DNA from 3 places in the Streptomyces sp. NPDC126503 genome. Region 3 is predicted to be linked to each of the others. Evidence: riboswitches for the same ligand, from Rfam matches in the RefSeq annotation. Region 3 holds a riboswitch; each other region holds the start of a gene.
The links. Region 3 has a riboswitch for cobalamin ahead of ABTY40_RS28145 (energy-coupling factor ABC transporter permease). Riboswitches for the same ligand answer to the same signal wherever they lie in the genome.

Region 1 (9,868 bases), on a different contig from region 3:
CGGCCACCTCCACGGTGAGCCCGAACCGGTCGAGCAGCTGCGGCCGCAGCTCGCCCTCCTCGGGGTTCATGGTGCCCACGAGCAGGAAGCGGGCGGCGTGCCGCACGGAGACGCCCTCGCGCTCCACGTGGGAGGCGCCCATGGCGGCGGCGTCGAGCAGGTGGTCGATCAGGTGGTCGCTCAGGAGGTTGACCTCGTCGACGTACAGGATCCCCCGGTGCGCGGCGGCGAGCAGGCCGGGCTCGAAGGCCTTCACGCCCTCCGCGAGCGCCTTCTCGATGTCCAGCGCGCCGACGAGCCGGTCCTCGGAGGCTCCCACGGGCAGTTCGACCATCCGCGCCGGGCGGGCGTCCGGGGCGCCGCCGGTGTGGGGCCCGTCCGGGCAGTCCGGGTCCGGCGAGGCCGGGTCGCAGCTGAACCGGCACCCGGCGACGACGGCCACCTCCGGCAGGAGTTCGGCCAGCGCCCGGACGGCGGTCGACTTCGCGGTGCCCTTCTCGCCCCGGACGAGAACACCGCCCACGGACGGACTGACGGCGTTCAGCAGCAGCGCCAGCCGCAGGTCGTCCATGCCGACGACGGCGGTGAACGGAAAGCGGGTGCTCATCGGGTGGTCACTCCTTCGGAAGGCTTGTGCTCGGCCGGGGCGTGCCCGGCCCGGGAGGGCGCCGGGCGGGCGGACCCGCTCGCGCCCGTGGGAACGGCCCGCCGGGACAGGCGGCGGACCCGTGCTCCCCGCGCGTTCGCGGACGGTCCCCTCACGGCGCCCCCGGCGGCACGAACGGCAGCCCCTTCGGGGCCCCCTCCTCGATGAGCCGCAGCAGCGCGTCCGTGTCGGCGTGCTCCTCGATCAGGTCACCGAGCCGGTCGAGCTGTTCCTCGCGCAGCGCCCCGAAGGAGGTGTCCGGGGCCGGGACGAAGGCGCGCCCGGCCGCCGCGGCGACCTCCCGCAGGAAGGCGCGGCGGAAGCCGTCGCTCTCCAGGGAGCCGTGCCAGTGGGTGCCCCACACGGCACCGACCCGGCAGCCGTCCAGGAACGGCTCCCCGCCCCGTACGTCGGCGACGCCGTGGTGGATCTCGTACCCCTCGACGCGCTCGCCGAGGGCTTCGCCCACCGGCCTGGCGAGGGTCTTCTCGCGGGCGAAACGGACCCGGACGGGCAGCAGTCCGAGGCCGTCGACGGCGCCCGCCCTCGACTCGACCTCGTCCTCGATGTGCTCGCCGAGGGCCTGGAAGCCGCCGCAGATGCCGAGGACCGGCCGGCCCTCGGCCGCCCGCCGCGCGAGGGCGGCCGCGAGGCCCCGCTCCCGCAGCCAGGCCAGCGCCTTGACCGTGCCCCGGGTGCCGGGCACGACGACGAGGTCCGCGTCGGCCAGCTCCTCGGGCCGGTCCACGAACCGCACGACCACCCCCGGCTCGGCCGCGAGCGCGTCCACGTCCGTGAAGTTGGACATGAGCGGTACGGCGCAGACGGCGACCCGCAGCAGGTCCGCGCCGACCGGCGGGGCCACCACCGACTCGCGCACCGCGCCCCGCAGGGAGACGCGCAGGCCGTCCTCCTCGTCGATGCCGAGGCCGTGCGCGTACGGCAGGACGCCGAAGGTGCGGCGTCCGGTGAGCCCCTGCAGCATGTCGAGGCCCGGTTCCAGGAGGGTCACGTCGCCCCGGAACTTGTTCACGAGGTATCCGGCGACGAGCTCCTGGTCCTCGGGCGCGAGCAGCGCCGTCGTACCGAAGAACTGGGCGAAGACCCCGCCCCGGTCGATGTCGCCGACCACGACGACGGGCAGGCGCGCGGCCCGCGCGATGCCCATGTTCACGATGTCGGTGCGGCGCAGGTTGATCTCTGCGGGGCTGCCCGCGCCCTCGCAGATCACGGCGTCGTGCGTGGCCCGCAGCTCCTCCAGGCAGGCGACGACCGGCTCGAACAGTTCCTTCTGCCGGTTGCCGTGGTAGCCGCGGGCGCTCATCTCGCCCACCGGCCGGCCCATGAGCACGACCTGGCTGGACCGGTCGCCGCCCGGCTTGAGCAGCACCGGGTTCATCAGCGCGGTCGGCTCGACGCGGGCGGCCTGCGCCTGCATGGCCTGGGCCCTGCCGATCTCGGCGCCCTCGCGGGTCACGAAGGAGTTGAGGGACATGTTCTGTCCCTTGAACGGCGCGACCTTGACGCCCTGCCGAACCAGCCAGCGGCAGATGCCGGCCGTGACGACGCTCTTGCCCGCGTCGGAGGTCGTCCCGGCGACGAGCAGCCCCCCACCCCTCACTTCGTCCTCCGCTTCAGCGTGTCCGCGATCAGCCGGCCGCCCGCGCAGGCGGCCAGGGTCAGCCAGGTCACCCGGCGCGAGAGCCGGACCGCCCGGTCGATGTCGGCGACCTCCACGGGCCGCCCCTCCCCGTTGAGGACGGGCCGGTGCTCGACCCGCCCGCCGTACGAGAGCGTCCCCCCGAGCCGTACGCCGAGGGCGCCCGCGAAGGCGGCCTCGACCGGACCCGCGTTGGGGCTGGGATGCCGGCCGGCGTCGGCCCGCCAGGCCCGTACGCCCCCGCGCGGATCGCCCCCGGCGAGGGTGGCGAGCGCGGCCGTCAGGCGGGCGCCCGGCCAGCCGGCCAGGTCGTCCAGGCGCGCCGAGGCCCAGCCGTAGCGGCGGTGGCGCGGGGACTTGTGGCCGACCATCGCGTCCAGGGTGTTGACGGCCCGGAAGCCCAGCAGCCCCGGCACGCCCGCGACGGCGCCCCACACGAGGGCGCCGACGACGGCGTCGGAGGTGTTCTCGGCGACGGACTCGACGACCGCGCGGGCCATCGCCGGACCGTCCAGGGACTGCGGGTCACGGCCGCACAGACGCGGCAGCCGCTCGCGCGCCACCTCCAGGTCGCCGGCCGCGAGCGCCCCGCCGATCGCGCGGGCCTCGCGGCCCAGGGTCGTACCGCCGACGACGGCCCACACGGAGGCGGCGGTCAGGACGGTGGAGGCGGCGCGGCTGCGCCGTGCGGCGCGGGCGGCGACGGCGCCGAGCGCCACGGCGGAACCGGCGCAGACGGCGGTGTGCAGCGCGCCCCAGCCCCGGTGGTCGCGGTGCAGGCGCCGCTCGACGGCGGCGGCGGCCCGGCCGAAGGCGGCGACGGGGTGCCCGCGGCGGGGGTCTCCGAGGAGCAGATCGGCGGCGAGGCCGGCGGCCGCTCCGTACGCGAAGACACCGGCGGCCCCGGAAGGGCCGGCTTCGGACAGGCTGCGGGTGCGGCCGGGCATGGCGCTGTGTCCTCACTCAGGGTCCGCGCCCTGGCTCGACGTGACCGGCGGGGGGAGTTCCTGGCTCCCGGACCCCTGGGGGCCCGGTCACAGTGGCGGGACCGCGCCGGAATCGCACCGGACTTCCTCTTCCTTGCCGCCGTAATGGCCTCGGCAGTCCACCACGCCCCGAGAACGCCCGTCAACTCACTCTTGACCTGCGACGGGTCACTGTGCGAAGCACCACAGACACGACGGCCGGGCGGCCCGCACCCGAGGTGCGGACCGCCCGGCCGTCAGGTCGCCGTGTCAGACGACGATCAGAAAGATGCCGTACGCGACGGCCGCCGCGCAGAGCGCGAAGCAGGCGTAGGCGCCGGTGCGGGCGAGGGTGGCGGAGCCGCCGTTCGCCGCGGCCTCCTCCTGCTTGGTGAGGCCGACGATGCCGAGGGAGAAGAGGCCCACCAGGGCGACGGTCGCCACGAGGCTGACTCCGAAGACGGAGCCGAGGGCTGCCCAGTCGATCTTCATGTCGTTCGTTCCTTACACCGCTGCGGCGGGGGCCGGGGGAGCGGCCGGGTCCGTGGGGACCCGCGCCGGGATGGTGGTCTTGAGGTCCTCGTCCGCGACGGCGGCGACCGAGCCGGCCGGCGGCGGCGGGGTGACGGCCGCGATCGCGGTGGTCACGACGCCGGGGGTGCCGGAGCCGCCGTCGAGGTCGTCGTCCGTGACGTTGTGGTGGTCGACCGGCTTGCGGCGGGACAGCGCCCAGATGACGGCGGAGCCGGAGACCAGCAGGATCGCGACGGCGACGATGCCCCAGGTGCCCTGCTGGGTGAGGAACTCGGCGCCGGCGCCGACGAGGCCGGCGGCGGGCAGGGTCAGGCCCCAGGCCACGAACATCCGGGTGGCGGTCGACCAGCGGACGACACCGCCCTTGCGGCCGAGGCCGGCGCCCATCACGGCACCCGAGCAGGACTGGGTGGTGGAGAGCGAGAAGCCCAGGTGCGAGGAGGCCAGGATGACCGTGGCGGCGCTGGTCTGGGCGGCGAAGCCCTGCTGCGGCTGGAGGTCGGTGAGGCCCTTGCCCATGGTGCGGATGATGCGCCAGCCGCCGAGGTAGGTGCCGAGGGCGATGGCGACACCGGCCGAGACGATGACCCACAGCGGCGGGTTGGCGCCCGGGGCGACGACGCCCTGGGTGACCAGCGCGAGGGTGATGATGCCCATCGTCTTCTGCGCGTCGTTGGTGCCGTGCGCGAGGGAGACGAGACCGGCGGAGGCGATCTGGCCGGCGCGGTAGCCCTTGGCCGTGGCCTTCGCCTCGCGGTTGGCGTTGATCTTGTACGTCAGGCGGGACGCGGCCATCGCGGCCAGACCGGCGACGAGGGGGGCCGCCACGGCCGGGATGAGGACCTTGGTGACGATGGTGGAGCCGTTGACGGCCGACCAGCCGGCCGACGCGACCGCGGCGCCGATGAGGCCGCCGAAGAGGGCGTGGGAGGAGCTGGAGGGCAGGCCCACGAGCCAGGTCAGCAGGTTCCACAGGATGGCGCCGACCAGGGCCGCGAAGATCACTTCTGTGCGGATGCCCTGTTCGTTGATGATGCCGCCGGAGATCGTCTTGGCCACTTCCACCGAGAGGAAGGCGCCGACGAGGTTGAGCACGGCGGACATGGCCACCGCCGTCTTGGGCTTGAGCGCACCGGTCGAGATGGTCGTGGCCATCGCGTTGGCGGTGTCGTGGAAACCGTTCGTGAAATCGAACACGAGAGCTGTCACGACCACAATGGCGAGCAGCAGCGTGATGTGTTCCATTTACCCAGGCAATCGTTTGACGTCAGTGGCTCGTCGAACGTAAGCAACCTGGATGAACGGAAGGTGAACTGGGGCGGGCAGTGTGGTGTCCCGAACCGGTGTCAACGGATTCCGCTTTCCGGCGCCGCCCACCCCTGTCCACCATCCGAACACCCCGGAACCCCGGGTAATCCGTACGCCCGCTGGCCCACCGCCCCCCGCCGCCTCCCCGGCGTCCGAAGGCCTGTCCGCCCCCTGGACGGAATCATCCCGACGGGGGACGGCCCCGCGAGACCCATGTCACCCGCCCGGGGGACCTCCGACGACACGGACACCCGCCCCGGGGACCTCCCGGAGAGAAGGTCGCCGCGCGACCGGCCCGTCGGGTGGCACGGACGGGGCGTGCTGCGGACACTGGGAGCGTGCGCCCGGCTACAGCGACGGCAGCGGCCGTCACCACACTGATCGGTGTCGGCGCGGCCGCGGTGGCGGCCGGCCGGTACGCCAGCGACGTCGCCCTCAGGGCTTCGTCCGGACGTCCCCTCCCGGGAGACCCCCGGCTCACCGTGCACGCCACGGGACCGGAACGGATCACCCTCACCCGCAGCCTCGCGTCCCTGCGCCCCGGTACGTACGGGGTGGCGGCGCCCGGCCTGCACGCGGTCGTCGGTCCCGTCCTCGACCGGGTCCCGCACACCGCCGACACCGTCGTCCGCCGCCTGGAACGGGTCGAGCTCGGCACCCTCGGGACCGGCGCCCGCGTCCGGCTCACCCCGCAGCTGCACGTCGGCACCCCGCTCACCGCCTTCGGCCTCCCCTACGAGGACGTCGAGATCCCCGGCGAGCTGGGGCCGCTCCCGGCCTGGCTGGTGCCCGGCCCACGCACCACCTGGGTGATCGCGCTGCACGGCCTCGGCACCACCCGCGAGCACCCGCTCAACCTCGTCCCCTTCCTCACCCGCCGCAAGGTGCCCGTCCTCGTCCCCGCCTACCGCGGCGACGCCGGCGCCCCCGCCTCACCCGACGGCCTCGCCCACCTCGGCGACTCCGAGTGGCGCGACGTCGACGCCGCCATCCGCTACGCCGTCCGCCGGGGCGCCGCCCAGGTCGTCCTGCACGGCTGGGGCACGGGCGCCTCGATGGCCCTGCGCGCCGCCGCCGAGTCCGGCGTACGGCACCGGATCGCCGGCCTCGTCCTGGACTCCCCGGTCCTCGCCCGCGAGACCACCCTGCGCAACCTCGCCACGGCCCACCGGATCCCCGGGCTCCTGCTCCCGCTCGCCGTCCGGGCCGCCCGCGCGATGACCGGCCCGCCCGCGGGCCGCTTCCCGGCCGCCCCCGCGGCGGCCGATCCGCGCGTTCCCACCCTGATCCTGCACGGGCCCGACGACACGCTCGCCCCCTGGGAGCCGTCCGTCGAACTCGCCACCCGCCGGCCCGGCCTCGTCACCCTGGTCACCGTGCGGCACGCCCCCCACGCCGCCATGTGGAACGCCGACCCGCTGCGCTACGAGGAGGCCGTGCGCCGCTTCCTCACCCCACTCATGTGACGGTCCGCCGGGAGCCGCTCCCTCGGCACCGGGCATTCCGATTGGGCTTTCGGGCCGTCAGCGGGAAGACTGCCCCCGTGACGTCTCGAAAGCCCGATGAACCATTGGCGCGCAACTCCAGACTCCGACTCGTCCGCCCGCGGGCGCTGGCCACCGCCCGGCGGGCGGTGACCACCCGGCGCACCCGCCCGGCACCGCGGCCGCCCGAGGGGACTCCGCCCCGCGCGGAACTCGCCCGCCAGGCGCGGCACGTCCTCGCCGACGCCGTACGGATCGCCCGCTGGGCCGCCGCCCCGCGCGGCGCGGGACCCGCGGCCCGCCCCGGCTCCGCGAGCGTCCCCGCGCGGGAACGGGCCGCCGAGGCCCTCGGCCTGACGCCCGGCCAGATCCGGGCCGGCTGGGACCGCGCCCGCCTCGCCGGGCTCGTCGAACTGCACGGCGACACCGCCCGCCCCGGCTGGCGGCTGCGTGCCTGGGACCGTGACGACTCCGCCGTCCTGCGCGGCTGGGTCGCCCTCTTCGACGCCTGGTCCCTGGTGCACCCGGCCCCCGAGGGCGTCGAGGCGAGCGCCGTCGCCGAGGTCGTCGAGGCCGTCCCGCAGGTCCTCTCGCTCCTCCAGCTCTCCCAGGGCCCCGTCCCCGTCCCCTCCCTCCTCGACCTGCTCGGCCAGCGGGTGGAGGAGCTCCGCGAGGAGCGCTGCGAGGTGCCGGGCACGGCGGACCTCGCCGGCCCCGCCGCCCCCTCCTGCGCGCCCGAGGGGCTCCCCGCCCTCCTCGACTGGGCCCTGGAGGGTCTGGCCGCGGTGGGCGCGCTCACCCTGGACCCGGGCCCGGAAGGCCGCCAGGCCACCCTGACACCGCTCGGGAACTGGGCGGTCTGGGTCAAGCTGGAGCAGATCTGCGTCGCCGCGCAGAGCCCCGCCGGCAACATCGAGCAGTCGGCCGAGGACATGCTCCGCGGCTGCGCCCGGCTCACCCCCGGCCCCGCCCGCGACGAGTACCGCGCCTGGCTCGCGGCCCGCACGCTCTCCAGCGCCGTCTCCGAGCTCCTGGCCGTCGCGAGGGGCGAGGACGCCCTGCTGCGCGGGCTCGCCTTCGAGGCGCTGCGGGTCGTCGGCGCCCCCGCCGAGGCCGAGGTGCGGGCCGCCCTGGCCGAGCCCTCCCTGCGCCCGTACGCGCTGCTCTGGCTCGCCGAGTACGAGGGGGCCGACCCCGACGACGCGCAGGAGGTCCTCACCCGCGAGGAGGCGACCTGGCTCTGGGTGGACACCGCCGCCGCCGTGGCCGACCACGGCGAGAGCGACCTGCTCGTCCGGCACCTGGACTCCGCCGTGCAGGGCACCGTCCCGGCCCTCCTGGACGAGGTGCGGGCCGTCGGCCACCCCCGTACCGTCCAGGTCCTCGTCGCCCTGGCCGCCGCCCACCCCGACCCGGCCCTGGCCAAGGCCGTCCGCAGGGCCGCCTTCCAGGTCCACACCGGCGGCGCCTGACCGGTCGTGGGCCCGTCCGCGTCCGGCGGGCGGGCCCTACCCCTCGGCGCCGGGGGTGTACGTGCCGAAGCTCCAGATGTTCCCCTCGGCGTCGCGGGCCATGTAGTCGCGCGAGCCGTAGTCCTGGTCCCGGGGCGGCATGACGATCTCCACGCCGTGGGCCACGGCCCGTGCGTGGTGCTCGTCCACGTCGTCCACGTGGACGAAGACGCCGACCGGACCGCCGCCGGCCATCAGCCGGTCGAACTCGCTGCCGGTGCCCCGGCTGCCGAGCATCACCGTCCCGTTGCCGTACGTCAGCTCGGCGTGGGCCACCAGCCCGTCCTCGCCCTCGTACACGGCCGTGGCGGTGAAGCCGAAGGCCTCCGTCAGCTGGGCGATCGCCGCCTTCGCGTCCCGGTAGACCAGGGTCGGGCAGATGTGGGGTGCCTCGGGCATCGCGCTCACGTCCTCTCGGTGCGCCGCGGGCCGGATGTGACCCTCCTCCCAGTCTCGCAGCGGAGCGCGGGGATCAGCGGAAGGTGTCGCACCGGGCCATGTCGCCGGTCCGGAAGCCCTGCTGGAACCACTGCTGCCGCTGGGCCGCCGAGCCGTGCGTCCAGTTCTCCGGGGTCACCCGGCCCTGGAACTTCTCCTGGATCCGGTCGTCGCCGACCGCCGCCGCCGCGTCCAGGCCGTCGCGGATGTCCGCCTCCGTCAGGCGGGTCAGCAGCGGGCGGCCGGTCCGGTCGTCGGGCGTGGTCGTCGCGTGCCGCGCCCACACCCCGGCGTAGCAGTCCGCCTGCAGCTCCACCTTCACCGCGTCGGAGTCCGCGCCGGTCCGCCCGTCCCGCGCCCGGCCCAGCGTGCCGGTCAGGTTCTGGACGTGGTGCCCGTACTCGTGGGCGATCACATAGGCCTGCGCGAACGGCCCGCCGCTCGACCCGAAGGTGGTGCGCAGCTCCTGGAAGAAGCCCAGGTCCAGGTAGACCCGCCGGTCGCCGGGGCAGTAGAAGGGGCCGACCGCCGAGGTGGCGGTGCCGCAGGCGGTGCCGACCTGCCGGGTGAACATCACGGTGGGGGCGTCCGTGTAGCGCCCGCCCCGGCGCGCGTACTCACCGCGCCAGTAGTCCTGGACGCTGTTGACGACGGCGACGACGCGGCAGTCCTCGCGCGTGTTGGCGTCCGAGCCCTTGCGGCAGGCCTGGTTCACCTGCGCGGCCGAGGAGGAGGTGGCGGCCGGCTCGTCACCGCCCGAGGAGAGCCCGAGCTGGTCGGGGCCGATCCCGAAGAACAGGCCCAGGACCAGGGCGACGACGCCGATGATCCCTCCGCCCACGGTGGCCCGGCCGCCCGGGAGGCGGCTGCCCCGGACGTCCCGCACCTCCGAGGTGTCCAGGTCGGCGTCGTCGTCGAACTGCACGGTCCACCACCCTCCGCTTCGCCGTCGCGGCGGTGGCCGCCGCTCTGCGCCGAGTATCGGCCCCTCCCGTGCCGTCCGCCCCTTTTGCGGCGCGTGCGCGGGAAGGTGAGAAAGACGGCGTTCGCCTACCCCCGGTCCGCGTGGCCGAAAACCAGTTGCAGGGGCCCGTTAGACTGGCCGCATGGCCATTCTCCTCGTGGATTAGCGGCGTCGAAGCCCTTCCCAGCCGTCCTTCCGCCGTTTCCCCATCGTCCTGGAGTCTGTCCGTGATCACCGCTTCCGGCATCGAGCTGCGCGCCGGCGCCCGCGTCCTCCTCGAGTCCGCCACCTTCCGCGTCGCCAAGGGCGACCGCATCGGTCTCGTCGGCCGCAACGGAGCGGGGAAGACCACGCTCAC
Region 2 (9,868 bases), on a different contig from region 3:
GACACCACCGACCCCTACCACCGGGGCATGCTCCTCATCGCCCGCGCGACCAGCCGGGCGGAACGGTCCTGGCTGCGGGAGGTACTGGGCTGAGGGGACCGGGTGGCTCCCCGCTCTAGCCCTTCCGCCGGGCCTTGGCCGCCTTGCGGGCCTCCGCCGTCCTGCGGGCCTCCGCGGCGCGGCGGGACTCGTTGCGGGCGCGGCCGGGGCGGCCCGGGACGGTGCCGATGCCGCGGAAGGCGGCGCCGCCGCGCCGGGCGCGTTCCGGGGTGGCGGGGGCCGCGCCGGGGACGGGTTCGCCCGGCGGGGTGCGGGCGCCGGTGATGCGGGCGAGCGCGGACTCGCCGGAGCGGACCGGGGTGACGCGGGCGCGGACACCCGCGTCCGCCAGCAGCCCGGCCAGGTCCTTGCGCTGCTCGGGGAGGGCCAGGGTGACGACCGTGCCCGAGCGGCCGGCGCGGGCGGTGCGGCCGGCGCGGTGCAGGTAGTCCTTGGGGTCGGTGGGCGGGTCGACGTTGACGACGAGGTCGATGTCCTCGACGTGGAGGCCGCGCGCGGCCACGTCGGTGGCGACGAGGACCGTGACGGCTCCGGTCCTGAAGCGCTCCAGGGTGTCGGTGCGCTGCGGCTGCGACTTGCCCCCGTGCAGGGCCGCGGCCCGGATGCCGCTGCCCGCGAGGTGCCGGGTGAAGCGGTCGACGGAGTGCTTGGTGTGGAGGAACATGATCACCCGGCCGTCGCGGGCGGCGATCTCCGTGGCGGCGGCGAACTTGTCGGGCGCCCGGACCTCCAGGACGTGGTGCTCCATCGTGTCGACGGCCCCGGCCGACGGGTCGACCGAGTGGACCACCGGGTCGTCCAGGTAACGGTGGACGAGCAGGTCCACGTCCTCGTCGAGCGTGGCGGAGAACAGCATGCGCTGTCCGCGGGACGGCACCAGGTCGAGCAGTTCGGTGACCTGCGGCAGGAAGCCCAGGTCCGCCATGCGGTCGGCCTCGTCCAGGACGGTGACCTCCACCCGGTCGAGGTGGCAGTCCCGCCGTCCGACGAGGTCCGCGAGGCGGCCGGGGGTGGCGACGAGCACCTCCGCGCCGGCCCGCAGAGCGGTGGCCTGGCGGCCGATCGGCAGTCCGCCGACGACGGCGGCGAGACGCAGCCCGAGCGCCGTGGCGTACGGGGTGAGCGCCTCGGTCACCTGCTGGGCCAGCTCACGGGTGGGGACGAGGACCAGGGCCCGGGGCCGCTTGGCGTCGGCGCGGCGGCCCGCGGTGCGCGCCAGCAGCGGAAGGCCGAAGGCGAGCGTCTTGCCCGAGCCGGTCCGGCCACGGCCCAGGACGTCGCGTCCGGCGAGGGCGCTGGGGAGGGTGGCGGCCTGGATCGGGAAGGGGCGCGTGACGCCCTGCTCGGCGAGCGCCGTCAGGAGGGCGGCGGGCAGGCCCGCATCCTCGAAGGTCTCGGCCGCCGGCAGCGCGGCCGCCGGCTCCGGCCGCTCCTCCCCCGGGGTGGCGGCGGAGGCGGCGGGCGGGGCCGGACGACGGGCGTCGCCGGTGGGGGCCGAGCGGTTCATGGGGGCCTTCCTGTCGGACCCGGTGGACGGCGGTGTCTCCGCCACGATCCGAGCCCTTGAATCATACGAAAACCGGACCCCGGGCGGGCGGGAGCGCCTGGGAACGGGCCGCGGCTGTCGGCGGTGATGTCTCCCCCGTTGTTCCCGTCCCCCGCTCGCCGGGGGCGGGACGGGCGTACGAGAAGGCGCGGGAGTGCCGCTGCGGGCCGTGACCCGGGTCCTCCTCCCCCCACACACAGCGCACGGCGCGCCCCCCCCCGCACCGGGTGGGGGCGCGCCGTGGCGGGAGGCGCTACTTCTTGTGGCCGGCGAGCCAGGCGCGGAAGTCGTCGATCTCGGCCTGCTGGGCGCTGATGGCCGTCCTCGCGGCCTCGCGCAGCTCCGGGTGGGCCGCGCGGGCCTGGGCCTCGAGGGACTGCACGATGCCGGCCGAGTGGTGGGGGATCACGCGGCGTACGAAGGCGGTGTCGAACCCCTTCCCGGCGGGCGTGCGGCGCAGCTCCTCGACGCGGGCACGCGTGTCGCTCGCCAGCGCGTCGATCTCCTCGCGCGCCTCCTCAGGCGCCTTATCCCGTGCCTGCTTCGGCGTGAGTCCGTACCACTGGTGCAGGCGGCGGGTGAGCTCCACCAGCTGGAGCCGCTGGCCCGCGAGGATGTCCTCGGCAGCGGCGCGGACGCGGGCGTCGGCGCCGCGTCGCAGTTCCAGCTCCGCCATCTCGACGGCGCTCCGGTGGTGCGGGATGATCGCGGCCAGGTAGGTGATCTCGAGCTCCTTGCCCGAGAGTTCGGCGAGTTCCTCGCCCAGTTCGTACGCGGCCGGGGACGTCGCCAGCGGCTTCAGGCCCTGCGACGCCGTGTTCGCCGTGCCCTGGGGCGCCGGGTCGGCGGCGGCGAGCGAGGCCGGGGCGAGGGCGAGGGAGAGCGCGGTGGCGACGACCGCGACGGCGGCGCGGCGCCGCGTGGGGTGCTTGGTCAAGGGTCCTCCAGGGGACGACGGGCGGGATGGATCCGACAGTGACGTGTGGCCGCGCGCCGCACGCCGAAAACTCGGCCGAACGGATGCCACTCGATCACCTCGGTTCCTCCCCCGTCCGGCGGCCCCCGGGTGGGGGACGGCCGCCGGGGGAGGACCGGCTCCCGGCCCGGCCCCGGAGCCCGTGAGGGGTCAGTCGTTCATGTCCCGCTCGAAGTCCTGCTCGCAGGCCTGGCGTTCGCTCTGCGTCGTGGCGTCCCGGACGCACTCGTCGAAGTTCTTGTACTCGTTCGAGCCGAGGACGGACGCGCCGATCGCGAGGATCACGACGGAGACGATCACGGCCAGCGCGCCCAGCACCGCGCCGACGACCGACATCTTGCCGTGCGGCGCCCGGCCGCCTCTCGCCCTGCGTGCGCCGATGATGCCGAGGACGACGGCGGCCAGGCCCAGCACGATGCCGCCGAAGACGGTCCAGAAGAGGACGAGCGCCACGATGCCGAGGACCAGCGCGGCGATGGCCATGCCGTTGGTGTGCTTCGTGCCTCCGGAGTGCTGGGCGTGGTCGTGGGGCTGGGTGGGCGAGGAGAAGGACAACGTCATCACGCTCGTCTCTGGGGTCGGTGCCAACGATTCGTCGTACGGCCCCTCTTGCCCCGAAGTGGCCGGGCAACGCCTTGCCGGTTCACACGCCGTACCGCCGGCCTCCCCACCGGCGCGCGGCGTGCGGGGCACGGCCCGCCGTGCCCCGTGCGGTCACAGGAAGCGGCGGATGGGCAGGACCGCCGCCTCCTGGGCGCGGTGGAAGACGGATCGTTTCTTCCAGCGCCCGGCGCGGATCCGCTCGCAGGCCTGAAGGTCCTCGTCGAAGTGACCGTCCAGGGTGGCGGTGAAGTCCTCGTCGAGGACGGCCAGCATGACCTCCTCGTCGTGGTCGAGCGAGCGGCGGTTGAAGTTGGTCGACCCGACCAGCGCGGCCACCCCGTCCACCGTGATGATCTTGGCGTGCATCATCGTCGGCTGGTACTCGAAGATCCGGACGCCGCACGCGAGGAGGTCCTCGTAGAAGCGCCGTCCCGCGAGCTGGCAGACCCGCTTGTCGGTGTGCGGTCCCGGCAGCAGGATCTCCACGTCGACGCCCCGGCGGGCCGTCGCGCACAGCAGGTCGACGAAGTAGGTGTCGGGCGCGAAGTAGGCGGTGGCGAGGCGGAAGCGGTGCTCGGCGGATTCGAGCATGACCCGGATGAGGGTCTGCATGTCCTGCCAGCCCAGGCTGGCCGAGCCGCGGACCACCTGCACGACGGCATCGCCCTGCGGCTCGTGCTCGGTGAAGCGGTCGCGCGTGTCGAACAGGACGTCGTGGCATTCCGCCCAGTTCTGCGCGAAGGCGGCCGCGATGCCGTCCACCGCCGGGCCCCGCACCTGGACGTGCGTGTCGCGCCACTCGCTCTCGTCGCGGGCGTCGCCGCACCACTCCTCCGCTATGCCGACCCCGCCGGTGTAGGCCACGGACTCGTCCACGATCAGCGCCTTGCGGTGGCAGCGGTGGTTCTGCTTCAGCGGGGAGAGGAGCAGGGGTTTGCGGAACCACGCGACCTCGGCGCCGGCCCGGTCCATGAGGTCCAGCAGGTCCTGCTCGATGAGCCGGCTGCCGAACCCGTCCAGGAGCAGGCGCACCCGCACACCGCTGCGGGCCCGGTCGGCCAGCGCCTCGGCGAACTGCCGGGCTATGTCGCCCCGCCAGTACACGAACGTCATCATGTCCACCGTGTGCCGGGCCGTGCGGATGCTGTCGAGCATCGCCGGGAAGATCTCGTCGCCGTTGCGCAGGGCGCGCAGCGCGTTCCCCTCGGTGGCGGCGATGCCGATCAGGCGCTCCAGGCGCCGCCGCATCCGCTGGGCGCGCCCGGCCAGGGAGGCCGGGGCGGCGTCGGTCTCGGCGGTCGCGTCCGGTGTGCTGGATGTACTGGTCATGGCTACCCCTGCCGGTCGGAGGAGGTCGCCCCGTACGTCCGGCTACCGTCGGGGCGAGCCGACTGTACCGACCCCCCGGTCCCGGCTCCACGCCTGCCACCAGCCCCTTTCCGCGGGCCGCCCGGGTAAACCGCCGGACACGGGCGCGCCGGGCGTCCGCCGGGCCCGGTGCCGGTCCGCCCGGGACGTCGGTCCGACGGGGACATCAGTCCGCCCGGGACGTCAGCGTGCCGAGGAAGCGGATGTGGGGAGGACCCGCCGGATCGGGCCGGGTGACGGCCGCGCGGACGCCGTACACGTCGGCGATCAGTGCCTCCGTGAGGACGTGGGCCGGTTCACCGGAGGCCACCACCCGGCCCTCCTTCAGGACGACGAGCCGGTCGCAGTACAGGGCGGCCAGGTTCAGGTCGTGCAGGGCGATCACGCTGGTCAGCCGCAGGCTCGCGACCAGGGACAACAGGTCGAGCTGGTGCTGGATGTCCAGGTGGTTGGTGGGTTCGTCGAGCAGCAGCTCGCGGGGGTCCTGAGCGAGGGCCCGGGCGATCTGGACGCGCTGGCGCTCGCCGCCCGAGAGGGTGCGCCAGCTCCGGTGGGCCCGGTCGGTCAGCCCCGTACGGGCGAGGGCGGACCGTACGGCCTCCTCGTCGGCGGAGGAGGCGGGCGTCCACGCGCGGCGGTGGGGCACCCGGCCGAGCCGGACGATGTCGGCGACCGTCAGGTCGACCTGGGTGTCGGCGTGCTGCTCGACGGTGGCCAGGCGCCGGGCGACGGTCCGGCGGCCGATTCCGGCGAGCGGCCGGCCGTCCAGGGTGACGACGCCGGTGTCCGGGGCGAGGACCCCGGCGAGGAGGCGCAGCAGGGTGGACTTGCCCGAGCCGTTGGGTCCGAGGAGGCCGGTGACCGTGCCGGGGCGCGGGGTGAGGCTGACGCCGTCGAGGACGAGGGTCCCGCCGGCGGTGCGCGAGACGCGCGCGGCCCGTAGCCCCTCCCCCGCCCGGGCGGGCGCGGTCACCGGCCGCTCCCGGCGCTCCGGGTGCGGTACAGGACGAGGACGAAGGCCGGGACGCCGATCAGCGAGGTGACCACGCCGACGGGGACCTCCTGGGGTTCGAGGACGGTACGGGCGAGGGTGTCGGCCCAGACGAGGAAGACCGCGCCGGCGAGGGCCGTCACGGGCAGCAGACGGGCGTGGCCGGGGCCGGCGAGCGCGCGGGCCGCGTGCGGCAGGACGAGGCCGACGAAACCGATGGCGCCGGCCGCGGAGACGAGGACGGCGGTGAGCAGGGCGGTGACGGTGAGGAGGACGAGACGGGTGCGGGTGACGGCGACGCCGAGGGCCGCGGCGGCGTCCTCGCCGAAGGCGAAGGCGTCGAGGGTCCGCGCGTGACCGCCGCAGAGCAGCAGGGCGGCGGCCAGCACCGCGCCGCAGACGGCGACGTCCGTCCAGCTCGCGCCGGCGAGCGAGCCGAGCAGCCAGAAGAGGACCCCGCGGGTGGTCTCCGCGTCGGCCGCGGTCATCACCACGAAGGAGGTGAGGGCGGAGAACAGCTGCATGGCGGCGACACCGGCGAGCACCACCCGGTCGGTCGACCCGCCGAGGGTGTGGCTGAGCAGGAGCACGAGGGCGAAGGAACTGACCGCGCCCACGAAGGCGCCTCCGGTGACGGAGAGTGCGCCCCCGCCGGCGCCGAGGACGACCACCGCGACCGCTCCGGTCGAGGCTCCGGAGGAGACCCCGAGCACGAACGGGTCGGCGAGCGGGTTGCGCAGGAGCGACTGCATCACGACCCCGCAGACGGCCAGCCCCGCGCCGCACACGGCGGCGAGGAGGGTACGGGGCAGGCGCAGGTTCCACACGATGCCGTCGCGGATCGGGGAGAGTTCGGTGGCGCCCGCGCCGAGGTGGGCGGCCACGGTGGACCAGACGTCGCCGACGCGGATGTCGGCGGGGCCGACGGTGATCGCGGCGGCGGCGGAGAGGCAGAGCAGCGCGAGCCCGGCGGCCCCGGCGAGCGGCAGGGTCCAGCGGCGGCCGCGGAAGGCCGCCGCCGCCCGGCCGGGTATCGAGGCCGGTGTCCGGGCGGGAGGGGCCGTCATCGGGCGAGTCCGTACGTCCGCAGGGCCGCGGCCACCTTCTCGACGCCCTCGACGGTCCGGATGGTCGGGTTCATCGCCTGGCCGCTGAGGAGCACGTACCGCTTGTGCTTCACGGCGGTCATGTTCCGGGTGGCGGGGTGGGACTCCAGGAACTCGATCTTCTTGGCGGCGCTCTCGGCCGACTGCGCCCGCCGGGTCAGGTCGGCGATCACGAGGACGTCGGGGTCCCGGTCGGCGACCGTCTCCCAGTTGATCTGCGGCCACTCCTCGCGGGTGTCGTCGAAGACGTTCTTCACGCCGAGCGTCTCGCTGACGATGCCGGGCGCCCCGCAGCAGCCGGCCATGTAGGGGGCCTCGGCGTCGGAGAACCAGTACAGGACCGAGGCGTCGGAGAAGTCGTCGCCGGCGGTGGCCTTCGCGACCCGGGCCCGGAGCTGCGCGACGAGCTTCTCCCCGCGCTCCGGGACGCCGAAGATCCGCGCAAGGTCGCGCACTTCGCCGTACACGGCGTCCATGGTCAGCGGCCGGGTGCGGACGCCGTCGCCGTCGCCGCTGTTGTCCTTGCCGGCGCAGTCGGACGGGGAGACGTACGCGGGCACGCCGAGCTTCTCGAAGCGCTCCCGGGGGGCCACGCCGCCCGTGCCGACGGTGTGGAGGAAGGAGGCGGTGACGAGGTCGGGTTCGGTGTCGAGGACCTTCTCGAAGGAGGGGTACCGGTCGGCGAGCCGGGGCACCTTCGCGTTCTCCTTCTCCAGTTGCTTCAGGACCGGGTCGGTCCAGGTCGCGGTGCCCACCATGCGGTCGGCCAGGCCGAGGGAGAGCAGGATCTCCGCCGATCCCTGGTCGAGGGCGGCGGCCCGGCGCGGTGCCCGGGCGACGGTGAGCGCGCGCCCGCAGTTGTCGAGGGTGACGGGATACCCGGAGGCGGCGCCCTTCGCGGGTGCGGGTGCCGGTCCCCCTCCCCCGCAGCCGGCGGCGAGCAGGGCGCCGGCGAGAAGCAGCGCGGCGGTACGGGCGGGGCGGGCGAGCGGCACGGAAGCGTCCTTAGCGGCCACGGCTCATACGCGGAGCCTGTCGTACGGTGCTCCCCGGGCGACGGTACGACGCCGGGGCCGCCAGCAGGTCTTCGGACTCGGGGTCGTCCGGACGGAACGCCTTCCCGGGCCTGTCGTACCGCCCAGTGGCCGATGCTCCGCCCGTCACCCTCACCGCTGCGCGTCAGTTCCGGATTCCCACCGGATTCCCTGACTCGTCGCGTACGGGACGTACACGCGGAGTGCGACTGGCCCGGGCAAATTACCACAGGGGGTGCACGGGCAACCCGGCGGGCGGAAGGGGCGTCCTTCCGGACAGGAAGCGTCGGCCGGACGGCGCGTACGGTCACACGGAAGCAGGACAGCGATGAGCGACAAGGCCCGCATTCTCTTCGACGCGCTCGATCTCGACCACGACGGCACCCTGACGCGGATGGAGGTGATGCGCGCGCTGCGCGAGAAGGGGCCGACCCTCGCGGCGCAGGGCGTGATCCCGCTCTGGGGCATCGGGGACGTCGACGCCTCGGCCGCCCTCTTCGACGCGGCCGACCAGAACGGCGACTGCGTGCTGACCTTCGAGGAGTTCGCGACCTGGGCGGACCGCCGGTTCGGCTGGTGACGAAGGCCCGGTGAGGCGGGCCCGGTGACGCGGGGCGGGCAGCGCCCGCGTCCACGGCGCCCGGCGCGGCGGAGGGTGACCAGAACAGGGCACTCCCTCACGTTCTGTGTTTCGGTGGGAGACGGGGACCCACGAGCGTCGAGGAGTGCCATGCGGGTAGCGGTCATCGGGCAGGGGTACGTCGGCCTGACGGGCGCGGTGGCGCTCGCGCGGCACGGGCACCGGGTGGTCGGTGTGGAGCAGGACGGGGAGCGGCTCTCGCGGCTGCGGGCCGGGGAGCCGGCGGTGTACGAGCCGGGGCTCGCGGAGCATCTGGCGTCGGTCCTGCGGACGGGACGGCTGGATTTCGTGGGGTGCCTGGAGGAGACGACGGCCGCCGATCCGGTGGACGCGGTGCTGCTGAGCGTGGGGACGCCGCCCGCGCCCGACGGCACGGCCAACCTCTCCCACGTCCGCGAGGCGGTGCGGCAGGCCGCCCTGCTGGAGGGGTCGCCGCTGGTGGTGCTCAAGTCGACGGTGCCGCCCGGCACGAGCGACGCACTCCTGGCGGAGCACCCTCACCTGCGCGAGCGGTTCGTGTACAACCCCGAGTTCCTCAACCAGGGCCGGGCCCTGGACGACTGGCAGGCCCCGGCCCGTACCGTCGTGGGCACGCACGCTCCCGCGGCGCTCGCGCGGTGCCGTGAGCTCTACGCGTGGGTGAGCTGCCCGTGGGTGACGACGACCCCGGCGAGCGCGGAGATGATCAAGTACGCGAGCAACGCCTTCCTGGCGGCGAAGATCAGCTTCGCCAACGAGGTGGCCGGGCTCTGCGCCGACGGGGACCTCGACATCGACGACGTGATCCTCGGGGTCGGCCTGGACCCCCGGATCGGTCCCGCCCTGCTCACGCCCGGGACGGGATTCGGTGACTCCTGCCTGCCGAAGGACACCGTCGCGCTCGCGCACTGGGCCCGGGAGCGGAACATCGACACCCCGCTCCTGGACGCCACGATCGAGACCAACGTCCGCCGGCCGGGGCTGCTCGTGCGGACGCTCCTGGAGAGCGCCGGGGGTCGTCTGAACGGTCTGCACGTGGCCGTGCTCGGGCTGCGGTACGAGCCGTGGAGCGACGACCTGCGGGCCGCGCCGAGCCGGGCGGTGATCCCGCTGCTGCACGAGCACGACGCGGTGGTACGGGTCTGGGACCCGGCGATGACGGCCGAGGACCTGCGCCGCGCCGCGCCGCGCGGGGTGGCGCACCCCTCCCTGGTGTCGGCGGTGACCGGCGCGCACGCGGTGCTCGTGCTGACCGCGTGGCCGGAGCTGACGGGCGCCGACTGGGAGGAGCTGGTGCCCCGGATGGCGGAGCCGCGGATCGTCCTCGACGCCAAGAACTGCCTGCCCGCCCCGGTCCTGCACCGCACGCCCGCGCTCTACCGGAGCGTCGGCAACCGCCGCCCGTCGCGGCAGGACCCGGCCCCCGAACCCGCCGCCTGAGCGGGGGCGCGGGGGCTACGGGCCCCGTACGGTGACGCTCCCGTCAGGCCCGGGCGTCCTCGCGGAGCAGGTCCGCGCACTTCTCGCCGATCATCATCGTGGTGATGCACGGGTTGACGGTCACG
Region 3 (9,868 bases):
GAAGGGACGGAACGGACGATGAGGCACCGCAGTGTCGCGGACCTGATGACGCCGACCGCCGTGGCGGTGCAGCGCGGGACCCCGTTCAAGGAGATCGCGCGGCTCCTCGACGAGTACGGGATCACCGCGGTGCCGGTCGTGGACGAGGAGAACCGGCCCGTCGGCGTGGTCTCCGAGGCCGACCTGCTGCGCCGGCACACCGCGAAGGACGGCCCCAGCACGGCGGAGGCCATGATGACCAGCCCCGTCGTCACCGCCCGGCCCTCCTGGACGGCCGTCGAGGCGGCCCGGCTGATGGAACGGCACCGGGTGAAGCGCCTGCCGGTGGTGGACGCGGACGGCCGGCTCATCGGCGTCCTCAGCCGGAGCGATCTCCTCCAGCTGTTCCTGCGACGGGACCGCTCGATCCAGGAGGAGATCCGGGAGGACGTCGTCGTCCGCATCCTGCGCCTCTCCCCCGCCGCCGTGCACATCGACGTGGACGAGGGCCGGGTGACCCTGAGCGGCACCCTGGCGCGCCCCGCCCTGGGACCGATCCTGGTCCGGCTGTGCGAGTCGGTGGACGGCGTGGTGGAGGTCGTGGACCGTCTGGTGTACGAGGGGGCCGCGGACGGCGCGTGACGGGGCGCCGGTCGCGGGGCGCGATCCTGCGCCGGGTGCGGCCGTGCGCCCGGTGCGTCCGTGCGCAGGCCCCGGTGTCCCGGCGCGGCCGGCCCGGTGGCCGCTCGGTGACGCGCTCCAGCCGGCCGGACGCAGCTGACCGGATTCAGGGGACGGGGTTCAGGCGACGGGGTTCAGGTGACGGGGTTCAGGTGACGGCCTCCGGCCAGCCGTATCCCGGGCCCGTGCGCCGCGGGAGCGTCCCGGCTCCCACCGCCTCCATCTCCCGGTTGGCCTCCCGCATGAGCTTTCCGGCGAGGTCCTTCATCGCCCGGCTCGCGGCGAGGTCGTCCCCGATCACCGGCACGTCCGCGTCCGCCGGGTTGCACCGGGCGGAACCGTGACCGGTGAGGGTCGAGGTGCCGGTGTCCAGCCGGGCCTCCGCCCTGGTCCTGCCGCCTTCCTCGACCAGGTCCAGGCCGACCGTCCACTCGAGGTGCCGTGTCATGGTCTGCCTCCTCACGCCGGGCCGCGGCCCACGGGCGCGCGGCCCCTTTCCGTACCTTCCAGGATCCTCCCGGCGGAGCCCCGGCGCACGGGGTCCCCGGCCGGTCAGGCGGGGGTGAAGAGGTCCGCGCGGGCGTCGCCGAGGACGAAACCGTTGTCGAGGCGGACCCGGACCCTCACCCGGCGCGCCGCCGTCCGGTACGCGGTCCACGCGGGCTCCAGGGACGCGACCTCCGCCACGAGCCGCTCCCTGCTCGCCGGGGGCATCTGGTGTCCGAAGTCGTCCAGGAGCGCCTTGAGCCGCTCGTACTCGCGCACCTCGGGGCCGGGTTCCGCCCGGTGCTCCTCGGCCCGTACGACGGTGCCCTCCGCCCCCGCCGCGAGGAACAACGTCCCGGCGGGGGCCTCCGTCTCCTCCTCCGCATGCCCGCCGGCCGGCACGAGCGTCCCGGCCAGCCTGAGGTCCGCCGCGAGCTTCACCCGTCGGCCTTCGTGCCACGTCGTCATCGGACCTTCATACCGCAGGCGGCCGCCCCGTACCGCACCGGGTCCGACGGGGTCAGCCCGCCCAGCGGCCGGAGAAGAAGGTGACCGCGAGGACGACGGAGAGGGGCGCCGACAGGCACAGCACCGGGGTCCACAGGCGCGGACGGTTCACGGTCGCGCGGGCGAGGCCGATCCGGAGCGGCCACCAGAGCAGGCCGGCGCGGGGGACGGACCTGTACCGGTACGAGGTGCCGAGCGCCCACAGGCGGAGCCCGTCGCGTACGTGACCGCGGCGGCGGCAGGGCCGATACTCGGCAGGGGCACCCCGGCGGTCACCGCCGGGACCGGCCTTCGAGCAGCACGCACCACCGTCAGCCGCACGCCGTCAGACCAGCCCGCCGGACGGCCCGCCCCCACCGGGAGGGGAGCGGGCCACCGGCTCGCGAGGCCCGAGGAGACCGCTGTGAAGATGCTCATCAACGTGCCCGAGACCGTCGTCGCCGACGCCCTGCGGGGCATGGCCGCCGCTCATCCCGAGCTCACCGTGGACGTGGAGCGGCGGGTGGTGGTGCGGCGGGACGCGCCGGTGGCCGGAAAGGTGGCGCTGGTGTCCGGCGGCGGGTCGGGCCACGAGCCGCTGCACGCCGGGTTCGTGGGGCCCGGGATGCTGGACGCCGCGTGTCCGGGCGAGGTGTTCACCTCGCCCGTCCCCGATCAGATGGTGCGGGCCGCGGCGGCCGTCGACAGTGGTGCCGGGGTGCTGTTCGTCGTCAAGAACTACACCGGTGACGTGCTGAACTTCGAGATGGCGGCCGAACTCGCCGAGGACGAGGGGGTGCGGATCGCCCGGGTCCTCGTCGACGACGACGTGGCGGTCACGGACAGCCTCTACACGGCGGGGCGGCGCGGCACCGGGGCGACGCTGTTCGTGGAGAAGATCGCCGGGGCCGCCGCCGAGGAGGGCGCGCCGCTGGAGCGGGTCGAGGCTGTCGCCCGGCGGGTGAACGAACGGTCCCGCTCCTTCGGGGTGGCCCTCGGCGCCTGCACCCCCCCGGCGAAGGGATCGCCGACCTTCGACCTGCCGCCCGGCGAACTGGAGCTGGGCGTGGGCATCCACGGCGAGCCGGGCCGGGAGCGGCGGGCCATGATGACGGCCCGGGAGATCGCCGACGTCGCCGTCGAAGCCGTCCTGGACGACCTGCGGCCCTCGGGCCCGGTCCTGGCGCTGGTCAACGGCATGGGTGGGACGCCCTTGCTGGAGCTGTACGGCTTCCACGCGGAGGTGGCGCGGGTGCTCGGGGAGCGCGGGGTGCCCGTCGCGCGGGCCCTGGTGGGGAACTATGTGACCTCGCTGGACATGGCCGGCTGTTCGGTGACGCTGTGCGAGGCGGACGAGGAGCTGCTGCGCCTGTGGGACGCGCCGGTGCGGACGGCCGCGCTCCGCTGGGGGCTGTGAGCCGGGCCGGAGTCGCGGGCACATCGTCAGGGACACACGGGAGAGGACCGGGATGACGGAGACGGCGGGAACGTACGGCACGGAGTTCTTCGTGCGCTGGCTGGAGGCGGTGGCCGAGGCGGTCGAGCGGGAGGCCGACCGGCTGACCGAGCTGGACGCGGCCATCGGGGACGCCGACCACGGGGCCAATCTGCGGCGCGGCTTCACGGCCGTGCGGAAGGCCTTGGACGAGGAGCCGCCGACGGCGCCGGGAGCGGTGCTCGTCGCGGCCGGGAAGCAGCTGATCTCCACGGTCGGCGGCGCGTCGGGACCCCTGTACGGCACGCTGCTGCGGCGCGCGGGCAAGGCGCTCGGCGACGATCCGCGGGTGACCCGGGAGCGGTTCGCCGGGGCGCTGGGCGAGGGGGTGGAGGCCGTCTCCCGGCTGGGCGGCGCGCGACCGGGGGACAAGACGATGCTGGACGCGCTGGTGCCGGGGGCGGAGGGGCTGAAGGTGTCCTTCACGGAAGGACGGGACCGGGCCGGTGAGGGCGCCCTCGGGACCGTACCGCTGCGGGCGCGCAAGGGCCGGGCCAGCTATCTGGGCGAGCGCTCGGTGGGGCACGAGGACCCGGGCGCGGCCTCGTCGGCGCTGCTGTTCGCGGCGCTCGCCGCCACGGCCGGGGCGGAAGGGACGAACGGTACGACGGCGGACGGGGAGGGGACGGCATGAGCGCCGGGCAGGTCGGGATCGTCCTGGTCTCGCACAGCGCCGGGGTGGCGGCGGCCGTGGCCGAACTGGCCCGGGGCCTCGCCGGTGGCGGCGACACGGCCCCGGTCCGGCCGGCCGGCGGCACCCCGGACGGGGCCCTGGGCACGAGCGCGGAGTTGATCGCCGAGGCGGCGCGGGCGGTCGACGGCGGCGCCGGGGTGGCGCTCCTCGTCGACCTGGGCAGCGCCGTGCTCACCGTCAAGGCGCTGCTCGCGGAGGGCGGTGAACTGCCCGAGGGATCCCGGCTGGTGGACGCCCCCTTCGTGGAGGGCGCCGTCGCGGCCGTGGTGACCGCGAGCGCGGGCGGCGACCTGGACGAGGTCGCCGCGGCGGCCTCGGAGGCGTACACGTACCGGAAGGAGTGACCGGAGGGGGTGGCCGGTACCGGGGTGCGCGGGGGCGTACGACGACAGCGCGCAGTGAGCGGGAGAACGCGCCGGGTGGCCACCGTGTTGTGATGCACCTGGTCAACCCACTAGTGTCGCACCGCCTTGGTGTACGGGAAACCGGTGCAGTACCGGTGCGGCCCTCGCCACTGTGATCGGGAGGTCCGGCTCCATCCCCCAGGGGAAGCCACTGCACCGCCGCGGGAGACCGCCGGGGTGTGGGAAGGCGGAGTCGGGCGGCATGACCGTCAGCCAGGAGACCGGCCAGGGCGCGTTGTCCATCCACGAGGTGCTGGAGAGGGTCTCCCAACCATGCATATAGCCGAGGGGTATCTGCCCCCTGTGCACGCCGCCGCCTGGAGCGTCGCGGCCGCACCGTTCATCGTCCACGGAGTCCGCGCGCTGACCCGCGAGGTGCGGTCCAACCCCGAGTCCACCCTGCTGCTGGGCGCCTCCGGCGCCTTCACCTTCGTCCTGTCCGCGCTGAAGCTGCCCTCGGTGACGGGCAGTTGTTCGCACCCGACCGGTACGGGACTCGGCGCCATCCTGTTCCGCCCGCCGATCATGGCGGTGCTCGGCACCCTCACGCTCCTCTTCCAGGCGCTGCTCCTGGCGCACGGCGGCCTGACCACCCTCGGCGCGAACGCCTTCTCCATGGCCGTCGCCGGCCCGTGGGCGGGGTACGGGACGTACGTCCTGCTGCGGAGGGCCGGGGCACCGCTGATGGTGAGCGTGTTCGCCGGCGCGTTCGTGGCGGACCTCTCGACGTACTGCGTGACCAGCGTGCAGCTGGCCCTCGCCTTCCCCGACCCCGGGAGCGGCGTGGCGGGCGCGCTGGCCAAGTTCGGCGGCATCTTCGCGGTGACGCAGATCCCGCTGGCGGTCAGCGAGGGCCTGCTCACGGTGCTCGTGATGCGGCTCCTCGCGCAGTCCAGCAAGGGCGACCTGATCCGGCTCGGCGTTCTCGCCCGGCCGGCCGGGGCAGCCGGTGACGCCGCGCCGTCCGAGGGGGCGAGCGCCCGATGAGCCGGAACGCGAAGATCAACGCGCTGCTGCTGCTCGTCGTGGTGGCCCTGGCGGTCCTGCCGCTCGCCCTCGGGCTCGGCGACCACAAGGAGGAGCCCTTCGCCGGGGCGGACGCGGAGGCGGAGAGCGCGATCACGGAGCTGCGGCCGGACTACGAGCCCTGGTTCGCCCCGCTGTACGAGCCGCCGTCCGGCGAGGTGGAGTCGGCGCTGTTCGCCCTCCAGGCGGCGCTGGGCGCCGGCGTCCTCGCGTACTACTTCGGCGTGCGGCGCGGGCGCAGGCAGGGTGAGGCCCACGCGGAGGCGAGGGTGCGCGCCGAGGGCGGCGCGCGGGCCGCGGGGCAGGCCGGGGCCGCGCCCGACGCGGGTGCCGGGCCGGTGCTCCCGCCGCCCGGGGACGCGTAACCGCCGATGCTGCCGATCGACGCGGCGGCGCACGGCAGTCGCTGGCGCCGCCGTCATCCCGCCGAGAAGGCGCTGCTCGGCTTCGGGCTCACCCTGTGCGCGGTGTCGCTGCCGCCGTGGCCGGGCGCCGTGCTCGTGGCCGCGGCCACCCTCACCGTCCTCCTCGGTCCGGCGGGTGTGCCGGGCCGGGCACTGTGGCGGGCCTTCCGGGTGCCGCTCGGCTTCTGCGTCACGGGCGCCGTACCGCTCCTCTTCCAGGTGGGCGGGGGCCACGGGCTCGTGTCGCTCGCACCGGACGGCCCGGTCCACGCGGCCGAACTGCTCCTGCGCAGTGCGTCGGCGTCCCTCGGGGTGCTGCTGTTCGCGTTCACGACACCCGTCTACGACGTCCTGCCCCGGCTGGTGCGGGCCGGGGTGCCGGCGCCGGTCGTGGACGTGGCGCTCGTGATGTACCGGATCGTCTTCCTGCTCCTGGACGCGCTGGCGAAGATCCGGCAGGCGCAGGCCGCCCGGCTCGGGCACACCACCCGGGCGGCGGCCTGGCGTTCGCTGGCCGGGCTCGGCGCGACCGCCTTCGTCCGCGCCTTCGACCGGGCGCACCGGCTCCAGTCGGGACTGGCCGGGCGCGGCTACGACGGGACCCTGCGGGTCCTGGTCCCGGCCGCGGCGGTCTCCCGGCCGTTCCTCGCGGCGACGGGCGCGCTCCTGTCCGGGCTCGTCGCCCTCACCCTCGTACTGGAAAGGTTCCTGCCATGACGGCGTCTCCTCCCGTGGTGCAGCTGGTGGGGGCGGGGTTCGCCTACGAGGACGGTCCCGCCGTCCTGTCGGACGTGGACTTCGCGGTCCCGGAGGGGCGCGCGATCGCGCTGCTCGGCCGCAACGGCAGCGGCAAGACGACGCTGCTGCGGCTGCTGAGCGGCGGTCTGCGCTGCGGGAGCGGCGCGCTGCTCCTGGACGGTACGGAGGTGGCGTACGACCGGAAGGGGCTGACCCGGCTGCGGACCACGGTGCAGCTCGTGGTGCAGGACCCGGACGACCAGCTGTTCGCCGCCTCGGTGGCGCAGGACGTGTCCTTCGGGCCGATGAACCTGGGGCTGCCGGAGGAGGAGGTACGGCTCCGGGTGGCGCGGGCGCTCGCGGCGCTTGACATCACGGCGCTCGCGGACCGGCCGACGCACCTGCTGTCGTACGGGCAGCGGAAGCGGGCGGCGATCGCGGGGGCGGTGGCGATGCGACCCCGTGTCCTGATCATGGACGAGCCGACGGCCGGGCTCGACCCGCACGGCCAGGAACGGCTGCTCGACGCCCTGGAGGGGCTGCGGGAGGACGGCACGACGGTGGTCATGGCCACGCACGACGTGGACCTGGCGCTGCGCTGGGCCGACGAGGCGGCGGTCCTCTCCCCCGGCGGGCTGCGGACCGGGCCGGTGGACCGGCTGCTCGGGGACCACGACCTCCTGGACGCGGCCCGGCTGCGGCGGCCGTGGGGCACGTCGGTCGGGCGGCTGCTGCGGGCGCACGGACTGCTCCCGGAGGGCGCGCGGGAGCCGCGTACGCCGGAGGAGCTGGACGCCTGGGCGGCCACGCTCGTACCGGAAGCCCTGGGGGCGCGGGGAGAGCCGGGAGCGCCCGGCCCTTCCTGACCGGGCCCGTGCTCCGAAGCCCCGGACGCCCCGCGCGCCCGGGGCCTTCGCCGTCCCCACGCGCGCCGGGTCCGGGAGTAGTGGACATCACGCCCCGATTCTTCTGCAACTAGTTGCAGAACCACCTCCGCCTCGCCTACAACAGAGCACGACGACCGTGCGAGGAGGAGCCCCCATGAGCCCGTACCCCCACCTGCTGAGCCCGCTCGACCTGGGGTTCACCACGCTGCCCAACCGGGTGATCATGGGGTCGATGCACGTCGGCCTGGAGGAGGCCGAGCACGGCTTCGAGCGGATGGCCGCCTTCTACGCCGAGCGCGCCCGCGGCGGCGCCGGTCTGATCGTCACCGGCGGCATCGCGCCCAACGAGGCCGGGCGGCCCTGGGACGGCGGGGCCAAGCTCACCACCGCCGAGGAGGTCGCCGAGCACCGGCTGATCACCGGGGCCGTGCACGAGGCGGGGGGCCGCATCGCGATGCAGATCCTCCACTTCGGCCGCTACGCCTACCACCCCGCCCTGGTCGCCCCGAGCGCGCTCAAGGCCCCGATCAGCCCCTTCGTACCGAACGAGCTGACCGACGCCGAGGTCGAGCAGACCATCGAGGACTACGTCCGCTGCGCCGAGCTCGCCCGGGAGGCCGGCTACGACGGCGTCGAGGTCATGGGCTCCGAGGGCTACCTGATCAACGAGTTCATCGCCGCCGCCACGAACCGGCGCACCGACCGCTGGGGCGGTTCGTACGAGAACCGCGTCCGGTTCCCGCTGGAGATCGTCCGGCGGATCCGGGAGCGGGTCGGCACGGACTTCATCCTGATCTACCGCCTCTCCATGCTGGACCTGGTGCCCGGCGGGTCCACCCTGGAGGAGGTCGTCCAGCTCGCCAAGGAGATCGAGGCGGCCGGCGCCACCCTCATCAACACGGGCATCGGCTGGCACGAGGCCCGCATCCCCACCATCGCCACCTCGGTGCCGCGCGGCGCCTACACGTGGGTGACGAAGAAGCTGATGGGGACGGTCTCCGTGCCGCTCGTCACCAGCAACCGCATCAACACCCCCGAGGTCGCCGAGGAGATCCTGGCCGAGGGCCGGGCCGACCTGGTCTCGCTCGCCCGCCCGTTCCTCGCGGACCCCGGCTTCGTCGCCAAGGCCGCCGCCGGCCGCGCCGACACCATCAACACCTGCATCGGCTGCAACCAGGCCTGCCTGGACCACACCTTCAGCCTCAAGATCACCTCCTGCCTGGTCAACCCGCGCGCCTGCCACGAGACCGAGCTGGTCCTCTCCCCCACCCGGCGCGCGAAGCGGATCGCGGTCGTCGGCGCGGGCCCGGCCGGGCTCGCCTGCGCGGTCTCCGCCGCCGAGCGCGGCCACTCGGTCACCCTCTTCGACGCCGCCGCCGAGATCGGCGGCCAGCTGAACGTCGCCAAGCGGGTGCCGGGCAAGGAGGAGTTCGACGAGACCCTGCGCTACTTCCGGGTCCAGCTCGACGAGCGCGGTGTCGACGTCCGCCTGAACACCCCGGTCGCCGCCGGGGACCTGGCGGACTTCGACGAGGTCGTCGTCGCCACCGGCGTCACCCCGCGCTCCCCGGGCATCGCGGGCGAGGACCACCCGAGCGTCCTCAGCTACCTGGACGTGCTGCGGGACGGCGCGCCGGTCGGCGAGCGGGTCGCGATCATCGGCGCGGGCGGCATCGGTTTCGACGTCGCCGAGTTCCTCACCGACGGCGGGGAGGGCGCGAGCCAGGACCCCGAGACGTACTTCCGCCAGTGGGGCGTCGACACCTCGTACGAGAACCGGGGCGGCCTGCGCGCTCCCGAGCGGAACGCGCCGCCGCGCCAGGTCCACCTGCTCCAGCGCAAGACCAGCAAGGTCGGGGCGGGCCTCGGCAAGACGACCGGCTGGATCCACCGCACCGAGCTGAAGCACCGGGGCGTGGCGATGGTGGCGGGCGCGTCGTACGAGCGGATCGACGACGAGGGCCTGCACCTGACGATCGACGGCGAGCCGCAGGTGCTGCCGGTCGACACGGTGGTGCTCTGCGCCGGTCAGGAGCCGAGGCGGGACCTGTACGAGGAGCTGGTGGCCGCGGGCCGCACGGCGCACCTCATCGGTGGCGCCGACGTGGCCGCCGAGCTGGACGCCAAGCGCGCGATCGACCAGGGGACGCGGCTCGCCGCCACCCTCTGATCCGTCCCCGGCCCCGGCGGCCGCCCCGTGAACCGTCCGCGGAGCGCGGGGCGGCCGAACCTAGGATGCGAGCATGTCCCTCCCGCACGCGATCCTCACCGCCCTGCTCGAGAAGCCGTCCTCCGGTCTCGAACTGACGCGCCGCTTCGACAAGTCGATCGGTTACTTCTGGTCGGCCACTCACCAGCAGATCTACCGGGAGCTCGGGAAGCTGGAGCAGGCGGGGCAGATCCGGGCCCTGCCGGCACCGGTTCCGGTGCGCGGGCAGCGCAAGGAGTACGAGGTGCTGCCCGCGGGCCGCGCCGAGCTGAGCGCGTGGGTGGCCAGGACGGAGGACCCCAAGCCCTTGCGCTCGGCGCTGCTGCTGCGCATGCGGGCGGCGGCCGTCGTGGGCTCCGCGGGGCTGCGAGCCGAGCTG

Region 1: it holds a riboswitch for cobalamin, as region 3 does, so the genes downstream of both, ABTY40_RS07245 (cobalamin biosynthesis protein) here and ABTY40_RS28145 (energy-coupling factor ABC transporter permease) in region 3, are expected to answer to the same signal.
Region 2: it holds a riboswitch for cobalamin, as region 3 does, so the genes downstream of both, ABTY40_RS12260 (ABC transporter substrate-binding protein) here and ABTY40_RS28145 (energy-coupling factor ABC transporter permease) in region 3, are expected to answer to the same signal.

The regions. Positions count from the first base shown of each region.
Region 1 is NZ_JBEORS010000004.1:48,078-57,945, reverse strand. It holds gene ABTY40_RS07255 (putative cobaltochelatase) at 1-607, opposite strand, end outside; gene ABTY40_RS07250 (cobyric acid synthase) at 759-2,267, opposite strand; gene ABTY40_RS07245 (cobalamin biosynthesis protein) at 2,264-3,253, opposite strand; cobalamin riboswitch at 3,289-3,431, opposite strand; gene ABTY40_RS07240 (hypothetical protein) at 3,542-3,763, opposite strand; gene ABTY40_RS07235 (inorganic phosphate transporter) at 3,776-5,050, opposite strand; gene ABTY40_RS07230 (alpha/beta hydrolase) at 5,452-6,579, shown strand; gene ABTY40_RS07225 (hypothetical protein) at 6,657-8,069, shown strand; gene ABTY40_RS07220 (VOC family protein) at 8,106-8,507, opposite strand; gene ypfJ (KPN_02809 family neutral zinc metallopeptidase) at 8,581-9,471, opposite strand; gene ABTY40_RS07210 (ABC-F family ATP-binding cassette domain-containing protein) at 9,738-9,868, shown strand, end outside.
Region 2 is NZ_JBEORS010000007.1:163,888-173,755, forward strand. It holds gene ABTY40_RS12225 (PadR family transcriptional regulator) at 1-93, shown strand, start outside; gene ABTY40_RS12230 (DEAD/DEAH box helicase) at 116-1,567, opposite strand; gene ABTY40_RS12235 (DUF305 domain-containing protein) at 1,860-2,543, opposite strand; gene ABTY40_RS12240 (DUF4190 domain-containing protein) at 2,733-3,143, opposite strand; gene ABTY40_RS12245 (phospholipase D-like domain-containing protein) at 3,297-4,514, opposite strand; gene ABTY40_RS12250 (ABC transporter ATP-binding protein) at 4,720-5,526, opposite strand; gene ABTY40_RS12255 (FecCD family ABC transporter permease) at 5,523-6,611, opposite strand; gene ABTY40_RS12260 (ABC transporter substrate-binding protein) at 6,608-7,645, opposite strand; cobalamin riboswitch at 7,712-7,913, opposite strand; gene ABTY40_RS12265 (EF-hand domain-containing protein) at 8,013-8,264, shown strand; gene ABTY40_RS12270 (UDP-glucose dehydrogenase family protein) at 8,415-9,743, shown strand; gene ABTY40_RS12275 (GMC family oxidoreductase) at 9,787-9,868, opposite strand, start outside.
Region 3 is NZ_JBEORS010000031.1:15,413-25,280, reverse strand. It holds gene ABTY40_RS28175 (CBS domain-containing protein) at 19-621, shown strand; gene ABTY40_RS28170 (DUF1876 domain-containing protein) at 809-1,108, opposite strand; gene ABTY40_RS28165 (hypothetical protein) at 1,213-1,614, opposite strand; gene dhaK (dihydroxyacetone kinase subunit DhaK) at 2,057-3,049, shown strand; gene dhaL (dihydroxyacetone kinase subunit DhaL) at 3,102-3,761, shown strand; gene ABTY40_RS28150 (PTS-dependent dihydroxyacetone kinase phosphotransferase subunit DhaM) at 3,758-4,165, shown strand; cobalamin riboswitch at 4,276-4,469, shown strand; gene ABTY40_RS28145 (energy-coupling factor ABC transporter permease) at 4,499-5,212, shown strand; gene ABTY40_RS28140 (energy-coupling factor ABC transporter substrate-binding protein) at 5,209-5,616, shown strand; gene cbiQ (cobalt ECF transporter T component CbiQ) at 5,623-6,372, shown strand; gene ABTY40_RS28130 (energy-coupling factor ABC transporter ATP-binding protein) at 6,369-7,259, shown strand; gene ABTY40_RS28125 (FAD-dependent oxidoreductase) at 7,435-9,450, shown strand; gene ABTY40_RS28120 (PadR family transcriptional regulator) at 9,524-9,868, shown strand, end outside.